One region of the Pectobacterium parmentieri genome, then DNA from elsewhere that is predicted to be linked to it. Evidence: predicted binding sites of a transcription regulator. Region 1 holds the regulator's gene; each other region holds the start of a gene.

Evidence for each region. Region 1 encodes ArgR, which controls arginine synthesis, uptake and breakdown. Its sites were predicted from a motif close to ANTGAATAAAAATACANT; they were not measured.
Region 2: the regulator ArgR is predicted to act here: its motif matches at 1,289-1,306, upstream of argC (N-acetyl-gamma-glutamyl-phosphate reductase).
Region 3: the regulator ArgR is predicted to act here: its motif matches at 1,382-1,399, upstream of argF (ornithine carbamoyltransferase).

What each region holds. Positions count from the first base shown of each region.
Region 1 covers NZ_CP015749.1:3,310,583-3,313,866, reverse strand. Annotated here, with positions in the region: gene rpsU (30S ribosomal protein S21) at 128-343, opposite strand; gene tsaD (tRNA (adenosine(37)-N6)-threonylcarbamoyltransferase complex transferase subunit TsaD) at 571-1,584, shown strand; gene argR (transcriptional regulator ArgR) at 1,654-2,124, opposite strand; gene mdh (malate dehydrogenase) at 2,595-3,284, shown strand, end outside.
Region 2 covers NZ_CP015749.1:4,441,164-4,444,447, forward strand. Annotated here, with positions in the region: gene A8F97_RS20200 (GntR family transcriptional regulator) at 1-36, opposite strand, end outside; gene argE (acetylornithine deacetylase) at 91-1,242, opposite strand; gene argC (N-acetyl-gamma-glutamyl-phosphate reductase) at 1,445-2,449, shown strand; gene argB (acetylglutamate kinase) at 2,487-3,260, shown strand.
Region 3 covers NZ_CP015749.1:3,608,574-3,611,857, reverse strand. Annotated here, with positions in the region: gene A8F97_RS16335 (PAS domain-containing protein) at 1-171, shown strand, start outside; gene argF (ornithine carbamoyltransferase) at 342-1,349, opposite strand; gene rraB (ribonuclease E inhibitor RraB) at 1,511-1,933, shown strand; gene A8F97_RS16320 (GNAT family N-acetyltransferase) at 2,084-2,587, opposite strand; gene A8F97_RS16315 (YjgN family protein) at 2,882-3,284, shown strand, end outside.

The DNA.
Region 1 (3,284 bases):
CGTGGTTACATCGGATATAGCTTATAAACGACAACAAGCCGCGCTCCCTTTCGGAAAGCACGGCCTTCGTATGCAACTGCTAAGTCTGCGGATTAATCACGCGTAGGAGGGAGAACCCTCCTGAAAATTAATACAGACGAGTGCGGCGTGCGTTTTCTCGAGCCAATTTCTTCGCGTGACGTTTCACTGCAGAAGCTTTAGCGCGCTTGCGTTCGGTCGTTGGTTTTTCATAAAACTCACGACGACGAACTTCAGCCAGAACGCCTGCTTTTTCACAGGAACGTTTGAAGCGACGCAGAGCTACGTCGAACGGCTCGTTTTCACGTACTTTAATTACCGGCATGTGCCTCTCACCTCAATAAATTCGGTTTGCCGCTGGCCTTGTGCCAGCCTTTTCAAAATGGTGCGGAATTCTACTGCAAACGTGACGCCTTTGTAAAGCATTGCGGTGATCATAAAACGCGCAACCGAGGCCAGCACAGAAATCAGGCCGCTTATGGTAGACTATCTACAGTTTGAAGCAAGCGGCATTTACCGCGTGCTTGTATCGTCATCAAGGTAGGAACAGTAATGCGCGTATTGGGTATCGAAACATCCTGTGATGAAACTGGCGTGGCCATTTATGACACGGTAACCGGTTTGCTCGCTAATCAATTATACAGCCAGGTCAAATTGCATGCTGACTACGGTGGCGTAGTGCCTGAGCTTGCCTCACGTGACCACGTGCGTAAAACGGTTCCGTTGATTCAGGCAGCGCTGGGTGAAGCTGGATTACAGGCCGGTGACATTGATGGTGTGGCTTATACCGCGGGGCCAGGCTTAGTTGGCGCATTATTGGTTGGTGCGACGGTTGGTCGTGCTCTGGCGTTTGCCTGGGGTGTGCCAGCGATTCCTGTGCACCACATGGAAGGGCATTTGCTGGCACCCATGCTGGAAGATAACCCACCTGCGTTTCCCTTCGTTGCGCTGCTGGTTTCTGGTGGCCACACGCAGCTCATCAGCGTGACGGGCATTGGTGAATACCGTTTGCTGGGTGAGTCGGTTGACGATGCGGCGGGTGAAGCGTTTGATAAGACCGCCAAGTTACTGGGATTGGATTATCCAGGTGGCCCGATGCTGTCGAAAATGGCGCAGGCGGGCGATCCCCATCGCTTTACGTTTCCACGCCCAATGACCGATCGGCCGGGGTTAGATTTCAGCTTCTCTGGACTAAAAACGTTTGCTGCTAATACGATCCGTAGCAATGGTGATGACGAGCAAACGCGTGCCGATATTGCACGTGCATTTGAAGATGCTGTTGTGGATACGCTGGCTATCAAGTGTCGTCGTGCGCTGGATGAAACAGGTTTTAAACGACTGGTTATGGCTGGGGGCGTGAGCGCCAACCGGACGTTGCGCCAGCGTTTAGGTGAGGTGATGGCAAAACGCGGTGGTGAAGTATTTTATGCGCGCCCCGAATTCTGCACGGATAACGGCGCGATGATTGCCTACGCGGGCAGCGTTCGCCTGGTTCATGGTGCGAGCCAGACGCTTGGTGTATCTGTTCGACCACGCTGGCCATTGGCTGAATTGCCCGCAGTGTAAGCATTCGAGTGATAATCGCTACGTGTAGCAGATTCTACACGTAGCAAAAAGCGGCAGCGGACGAGCTAATTACAACTCTTGTTCGAATAACACCAAAATTGCTTCGTAAAGCTGTTTGACGCTGAAGCCTCTTGCTGGCGTGGTGAAGATGGTGTCATCACCCGCAATGGTGCCCAGAATGCCTTCAGATTTTCCTAGTGAGTCTAACAGGCGGGCTATGAGTTGCGCGGCACCTGGGCTTGTGTGGATCACGATGACCGCGTCATTGTAGTCTACGTCTAACACCAGATTCTTTAGCGGGCTGGATGTGGTAGGGACACCGAGTTCGGCAGGGAGACAATACACCATCTCCATTTTGGCATTGCGTGTGCGCACTGCACCAAATTTCGTTAGCATGCGTGACACTTTGGATTGGTTGATGTTTTCAAATCCTTCGTCTTGCAATGCTTGAACAATTTCACTTTGGGAACTGAACTTCTCTTCCTTTAATAGCGCCTTGAACGCTTTAACGAGGTCTTCTTGTTTTGTCGAATTTCGCATTCTGCACCGGATTAATTGTTAGGGTTAATCTTTCTATTATGCAGTTGTGTGAATTTTTATGCAATTAAATTGCGTATAATTCCAGTCTATTTCCCCATATATGCGCTAGTCGCTGTTTTCAAAAAAATTCAGTCTCTTGGGTAGTCCAAAAAATGCGTCCTGCGTCACATAAAAGTAAATCAAATGTTATCAGAATGATGTTGTTTGGACGTCATTGATCGGTGTAATGTAGCGCACTGGTTAAACACACGTGAATTAACACCACGTTATAGCTCAATAGCTTATTAACTTTACTTACCTTTCGAACGAATGGCTGTTTTTGATTTATTATTAGAGACATAGCGTATTTTTATCTCTCATGTTATTTGCAGAAAGATAAGTAAACTGATTTTACCTTTGTTTTTTATATTTTGTTTATAACCAAATGAATTCACGGCACTTTTTTATTTTACGATAATAAGGAGTTTAGGATGAAAGTTGCAGTTCTCGGAGCAGCAGGTGGTATCGGTCAGGCACTCGCACTCCTCCTCAAAACCCAGCTTCCTTCAGGTTCAGAACTATCCCTTTACGATATTGCTCCGGTAACACCGGGTGTTGCTGTCGATCTGAGCCATATTCCTACAGCAGTGAAGATCAAAGGCTATAGCGGTGAAGACGCTAAACCAGCGCTTGCTGGTGCGGATATTGTGCTGATTTCCGCTGGCGTGGCACGTAAACCTGGTATGGATCGTTCCGATCTGTTCAATGTCAACGCAGGTATTGTGCGCAACCTGGTTGAGCAAATTGCGGTTACCTGCCCGAAAGCCTGCATCGGGATCATTACTAACCCCGTGAACACGACCGTCGCTATTGCAGCCGAAGTGCTGAAAAAAGCCGGCGTGTATGACAAAAACAAACTGTTCGGCGTAACCACGCTGGATATCATCCGCTCCAACACGTTTGTTGCTGAGTTGAAAGGCAAACAGCCGCAGGATATTAACGTACCGGTTATCGGTGGGCACTCTGGTGTGACGATTCTGCCTCTGCTGTCTCAGGTTCCTGGTATCAGCTTCAGCGAACAGGAAGTGGCCGATCTGACCAAACGTATTCAGAATGCAGGCACCGAGGTTGTTGAAGCCAAAGCGGGTGGCGGATCGGCTACGCTGTCTATGGGGCAGGCT
Region 2 (3,284 bases), 1.1 Mb from region 1:
CAATAAGTCCTGCGCGATGAAATCTTTCTTTTTCATGGGCTGTCTCAGAATAGCCCTGCCTGTGCGTCTGACAGGGCCGTTTGCGTCGGATCAGTGGTGGCAGAAGTGATGAATAACCTGCGAAATCAGTTCCCGCGTCGGTTTGATAAACGCGGTATCAATGTATTCATCCGGCTGGTGTGCCTGCTCGATCGATCCTGGCCCCAGAACCAGCGTCGGACACAGCGTCTGAATAAACGGCGCTTCGGTGCAGTAGTTCACAATTTCTGTTTTCGTCCCCAGTAGATTCTCCACGACTGATACCAGACGGTGATCCGGCGGGCATTCATAGCCAGGAATCGGCGGATGCAGTTCGCTGATGGTCAACCGACCCGGCCAGCGCTGACTAACAGGCTCAAGCGCTTCAGACAGCAATCCATCGAGATCGTTAAGCGTCATGCCCGGCAATGGACGAATATCCATATGCAGTTCACAGCAGCCGCAGATACGGTTGGCTGCATCGCCGCCGTGAATATGACCAAGGTTCATGGTCGGGTGAGGAATGTGGAAAATCGGGTTGTGATAGCGCTCCTGTAGCGTGTTACGCAGCACCAGCAAGTGGGAAATCGCCTCGTGCATCAGCTCAATCGCATTCACGCCGCGTGAAGGATCGCTGGAATGGCCGGATTGCCCCTGAATACGGATCGCGTTGGACATATGGCCTTTGTGCGCCCGTACCGGCTGCAACGAGGTCGGTTCGCCGATGATGGCGCAGTCCGGGCGAATCTGGGTGGATTCGGAGAAATACTTGGCACCCGCCATGGTCGTCTCTTCATCCGCCGTCGCCAGCACATAGAGCGGCTTCGTGAGTTTGGTCGGATCGATATCGCGCAAGGCATCCAGAATAAAGGCAAAGAACCCTTTCATATCCGCTGTACCCAAGCCATACAGCTTGTTGTCGTGTTCCGTCAGCGTGAAAGGATCGCGCGTCCAGCGACCATCGTCGAAGGGGACGGTGTCGGTGTGCCCTGCCAACAATAAGCCGCCTTTTCCTTCACCAATCCGCGCCAGCATATTAAATTTATTGAGGGTGCCGGGCACTGGTTGAACTTCAACATGGAAGCCGAGATCGCCGAACCAGCCTGCCAGCAGGTTGATTAAGGTATGATTACTTTGATCGAGCGCGCTGTCGGTGGCGCTGATGGACGGTGTGGCGATCAATGCCCGATATAGCTCAATAAAAGGGGGTAAATTCATCTTCACTGTTGACAGCCTCTGGTTAGGATAGTATCAATATTCATGCATTTATTTTGAATAAAAATACAATAATGCTCGGCGAAAGGAAACCCAAAGGTGCGGCGATGACGATTCGTCACTTTCACTGAGTTTCTCGGGTGAACAGCGTACCGACGCTGGTGAACCCTGTTACCTGTTCCATAGATAAATAAGAAGGTATACGGATCCCATGCTGAATACGCTGATTGTTGGTGCAAGTGGTTATACCGGCGCTGAGCTTGCGCTCTACCTGAACCGTCACCCACAGATGAACATAACCGCTTTGATGGTTTCTGCGCAAAGTGTCGATGCAGGAAAATTGATTTCTGATTTACATCCGCAGCTCAAAGGCATCATCGACATACCGGTAAAACCGCTGACCGATGCTGAAGAAGCGGCGAAAGGCGTGGATGTCGTTTTTCTGGCGACCGACCACAAAGTCAGCCACGATCTGGCCCCGGTTTTTCTGGCGGCAGGCTGCACTGTTTTTGATTTATCCGGCGCGTTCCGCGTACAGGATGCCGAATTTTATCGCCGCTATTATGGCTTCGAACATCAGCACACTGACTGGCTGGCAAAAGCGGTTTACGGGCTGGCCGAATGGCGCGCTGAAAGTGTCAAACAGGCACAACTGATTGCCGTGCCGGGTTGTTATCCAACGGCCGCACAGTTGGCGCTGAAACCGCTGCTGGATGCGCAACTGTTGAATCCGGCCCAGTGGCCAGTGATTAATGCCGTCAGCGGTGTGAGTGGGGCAGGACGTAAAGCATCGATGACCAACAGTTTCTGTGAGGTCAGCCTGCAACCATACGGTATTTTCAACCACCGTCATGAGCCTGAAATTTCAACGCACCTCGGTACACCGGTGATCTTCACGCCGCATTTGGGCAACTTCGCCCGTGGCATTCTGGAAACCATCACCTGTCGCCTGCAACCGGGCGTAACCCAGCAGGATGTCGCCGAAGCCTATCACAACGCTTATCACGATAAGCCGCTGGTTCGCCTGTATGATAAGGGTGTTCCGGCGCTGAAATCCGTTGTTGGTCTGCCGTTTTGCGATATTGGCTTCTCGGTTGACGGTGAGCACCTGATCGTGGTGGCAACCGAAGATAACCTGCTGAAAGGCGCGGCGGCACAGGCTGTGCAATGCATGAACATTCGTTTTGGTTTCCCTGAAACCCAATCGTTAATTTAATCACTACTGGTCCCGACATTTCGAGGCGCGAAGCATAATGAATCCGTTAATTATCAAGTTAGGTGGCGTTTTACTGGATAGCGAAGAAGCGCTGGAGCGTCTGTTTACCGCGCTGGTGGCTTACCGTCAGGAGCATCAGCGTCCGCTGGTGATTGTACACGGCGGTGGCTGTCTGGTAGATGAGCTGATGAAGAAGCTGTCGTTGCCTGTCGTGAAGAAAAACGGCCTGCGCGTCACGCCAGCCGATCAGATCGACATCATCACTGGTGCGCTGGCGGGCTCGGCCAACAAAACCCTGCTGTCATGGGCGAAGAAGCATGATATCAACGCAGTCGGCTTGTGTCTGGGCGATGGTGGCAGCACCACGGTCACGCAGTTAGATGAAGCGCTGGGCTTTGTGGGTAAAGCGGAAGCCGGGTCGCCTGCGTTGCTGAACACGCTGTTGTCTGCGGGCTATCTGCCTGTCGTCAGCTCCATTGGTATTACGGCGCAGGGCGACCTGATGAACGTCAACGCCGATCAGGCAGCGACGGCGCTGGCGCAAACGCTGGGCGCAGATTTAATCCTGCTGTCTGACGTTAGCGGCATTCTGGACGGTAAAGGCCAGCGTATTGCCGAAATGACGGCAGAGAAAGCCGAGCAGTTGATTGCTCAAGGCATTATCACCGACGGCATGATTGTTAAGGTCAATGCCGCGCTGGATGCTGCTCGTGCGCTGGGTCGTCCGGTTGATATCGCTAGCTGGCGTCATGCCGAGCAACTGCCTGCGCTGTTTAACGGTGTGGCTATCGGTACACGTATTCTGGCGTAAGTCGTTTCTGGGTATGGCATGATG
Region 3 (3,284 bases), 300 kb from region 1:
CCAGACATACTCGGTATAAGTTCTTCAACGCTTCGTAACAGGATAATGCGTTGCTGTGATAAAACAGGTGTGGCAAACAGCGCCACCCTGATCCAACACTGCAACCAAAAAGGATGGGATAACTACATTCCCCCTTTTTTTCTGATAAAAGGGCATGTGTCGATTACCTGAGGGGCGGTAGTTCAGTTGAGCGATCCAACTGCTGTGCAAGAATCCGAAAACGCGCCTGGTTTTCGGATTTTTTTATGTACATTGCTCAGACTATCGACTTTGTTTCCCGCTACGACGCTACCTGTAATCCTCTGATCTGTTTTTAAAACATCTCAAAGGCAGGCTAAACCTTAATCCTGCGCCAGCGTAGCGACCATCACTGCTTTGATGGTGTGCATACGGTTTTCCGCCTGATCGAACACGATACTGTGCGCGGATTCAAAGACTTCGTCCGTGACTTCCATTCCACCGTGCAGGCCATACTGTTCCGCCATTTGTTGACCCATGGTTGTCTGGTCATCATGGAACGCTGGCAGGCAGTGTAGAAACTTTACCTGCGGATTGCCCGTTGCAGCGATCATCGCCATGTTCACCTGATAAGGTTTCAGCAGCGCGATACGCTCTTTCCAAGTTTCTTTTGGTTCACCCATAGAAACCCAAACGTCGGTATAGATGAAATCTGCGTCCGCGACGCCTGCGGCGATATCTTCCGTCAGCGTGATGCTGCCACCCGTTTGCTCTGCCGCCGCCTGACACTCAGCCACCAGACCGGCATCCGGCCAGCAGGCTTTTGGCGCAACAAGGCGTAAATCCAGCCCGGTCAGCGCCGCCGCTTCCAGCATGGTGTTACCCATGTTGTTACGCGCATCGCCAGCGTAGACGAGCGTCATGTCTGACAACGCTTTACCCGGCAAATGTTCCTGCATTGTCAACAGATCGGCCAACAACTGCGTGGGGTGGAATTCGTTTGTCAGTCCGTTCCACACGGGAACGCCCGCATATTGTGCTAGCGTTTCAACAATGTGCTGGCCGTAGCCGCGATATTGAATGCCGTCGTACATTCTTCCCAGTACGCGGGCGGTGTCCTTAATGGATTCTTTATGGCCAATTTGACTGCCGCTTGGGCCGAGATAGGTCACTTGTGCGCCCTGATCGTATGCAGCAACTTCGAAAGAGCAGCGAGTACGAGTCGAATCTTTTTCGAAGATGAGTGCGATGTTTTTACCTTGTAGGCGGCGGGTTTCGGTCCCGCTTTTTTTATCGGCTTTCAGTTTCGTCGACAGGGCTAAAAGATGGGCAATTTCTGCAGGTGTAAAATCCATTAACCTTAAAAAGTGACGCTTATAGAACGGTTGCATGATGTACTTCTCCATGTGACCCAAGATTATCTATTGAATTAAAATTCACTTTATATGTGTAATTATTCAAATTCAAGTGGTGATATCAAACTTTGTGGTGGAGCAAGCCGCAGGGCTGTGGGACAATAAGCAATATTACGTCGATTAATGAGGACTGAGGCATGGCAAATCGCGAATTACTGGAAGAGCAACGGGAAGAGACACGCCTGATCATTGAAGAACTGCTGGATGATGGCAGCGATCCTGACGCGCTCTATACCATTGAACACCATTTCTCTGCTGAGAAGTTTGAAGTGTTGGAGAAAGTTGCTGTAGAAGCCTTCAAGCTGGGCTATGAAGTGACGGATGCGGAAGAACTGGAAGTGGAAGATGGTGTGTTGCTGATGTGCTGTGATGCGATCAGTGAAGTTGCGCTGAATGCGGAACTGATCGACGCACAGGTAGAACAGCTACTGGCGCTGGCAGAACGTCACGGTGTGAATTACGACGGGTGGGGTACTTACTTCGAAGATCCAGATGGTGAAGGCGAAGAAGGGGATGATGAAGATTTTTATGACGAAGATGATGACGGTAAGCGCCATTAATCATTGAGCTTCAACCCTGCCTCACAGAATGCCGCGGGAATATCCTGCGGCGTTTTTATTTGGTTTTTACGCGATCGTTATGTCGATCGCTTAAATGCGGATACCGTATTTCCCTCGGAATCTCGATCCTGAAACAATCGGTATGGCTGTCTACAGCACTTTCAGCATCGTTACTTCACAATCGGTGTGGCCTGTGTTGCCCATTGAATGGGGGATCGCATCGAAGCCCAGCGACGCATATAGCCGAATTGCGCTGGTCAAGTGGCCCGTCGTTTCCAGATAACAGCGGCGAAAGCCATGCTGACGAGCAAAATCAAGTGCTTGTATTGCTAACTGACGTGCCAGACCTTTGCCCCGCACGACGGGTAAGAAATACATTTTCTGTAATTCACAGACATCTTCTTCACCCGCAACCAACGGCGCAATCCCACCACCGCCAACCACGCGGCCTTCATATTCAATAACCCAATAGGCGCTTTTCGGCTGGTTATACAAGGCAAACAACGCATCCAGATTAGGGTCGGAAACGGTGTAACCTTTATCGGCCGTTAAACCAAATTCAGCAGAAACCTGACGGATGACCTGTGCAATCGTGGCATCGTCCTGCGCAGTGATTAGGCGTACCTGAAGATTAGTGGAGGTCGCAGTTGTCATAATACATACTCTTGTTCTTACGGTTTATGAGGGTAATGATCTTGACCGATTGTAATACCATTTCAGACCACCTCGATGCAACGTCTATACCTGTCATAGTTCAAGTGGCAGCACGTCAGTTTCTCTATGAATTACCCTATTCCTAATAATTAATCAGTATATAAATTTGTTTAATTGCTGTTAACTTTTATTGTTGTCGTTAACAGGACATGCTTAAATAAGCCGCTTTTTGTATGCCGATAGCGTGTCCAATAAAGCATTTATGAGGTTTATTTCTTTTAGGATGAAAGGGTTATGACTACCAATACTTCAAAAAATAACACGCAGCATCGCGTGCAGTTTCATGGTAAGGCTGGGGAATATTTTGCAATTTGGCTGGTGAATGCGTTATTAACGGCAATCACCTTGGGAATTTATTCTGCATGGGCGACAGTGCGCCGCCGCCGTTATTTCTACGGCAATACGGAAATTAATGGTGACCGTTTTGACTACCACGCCGAGCCTATTCAAATCTTAAAAGGGCGTTTGCTGGTTATTGCCGGTATTATTCTTTTTTATGCCGTAATGGCCGCGTCACCGACGCTTGGCGTACTGCTCGCGTTGGCATTTGCGGCCCTCATTCCGATTATTGTAATCCGTAACTGGCGTTATAACGCCATTATGTCCAGCTACCGTGGTATTCGTTTTAATTATCATT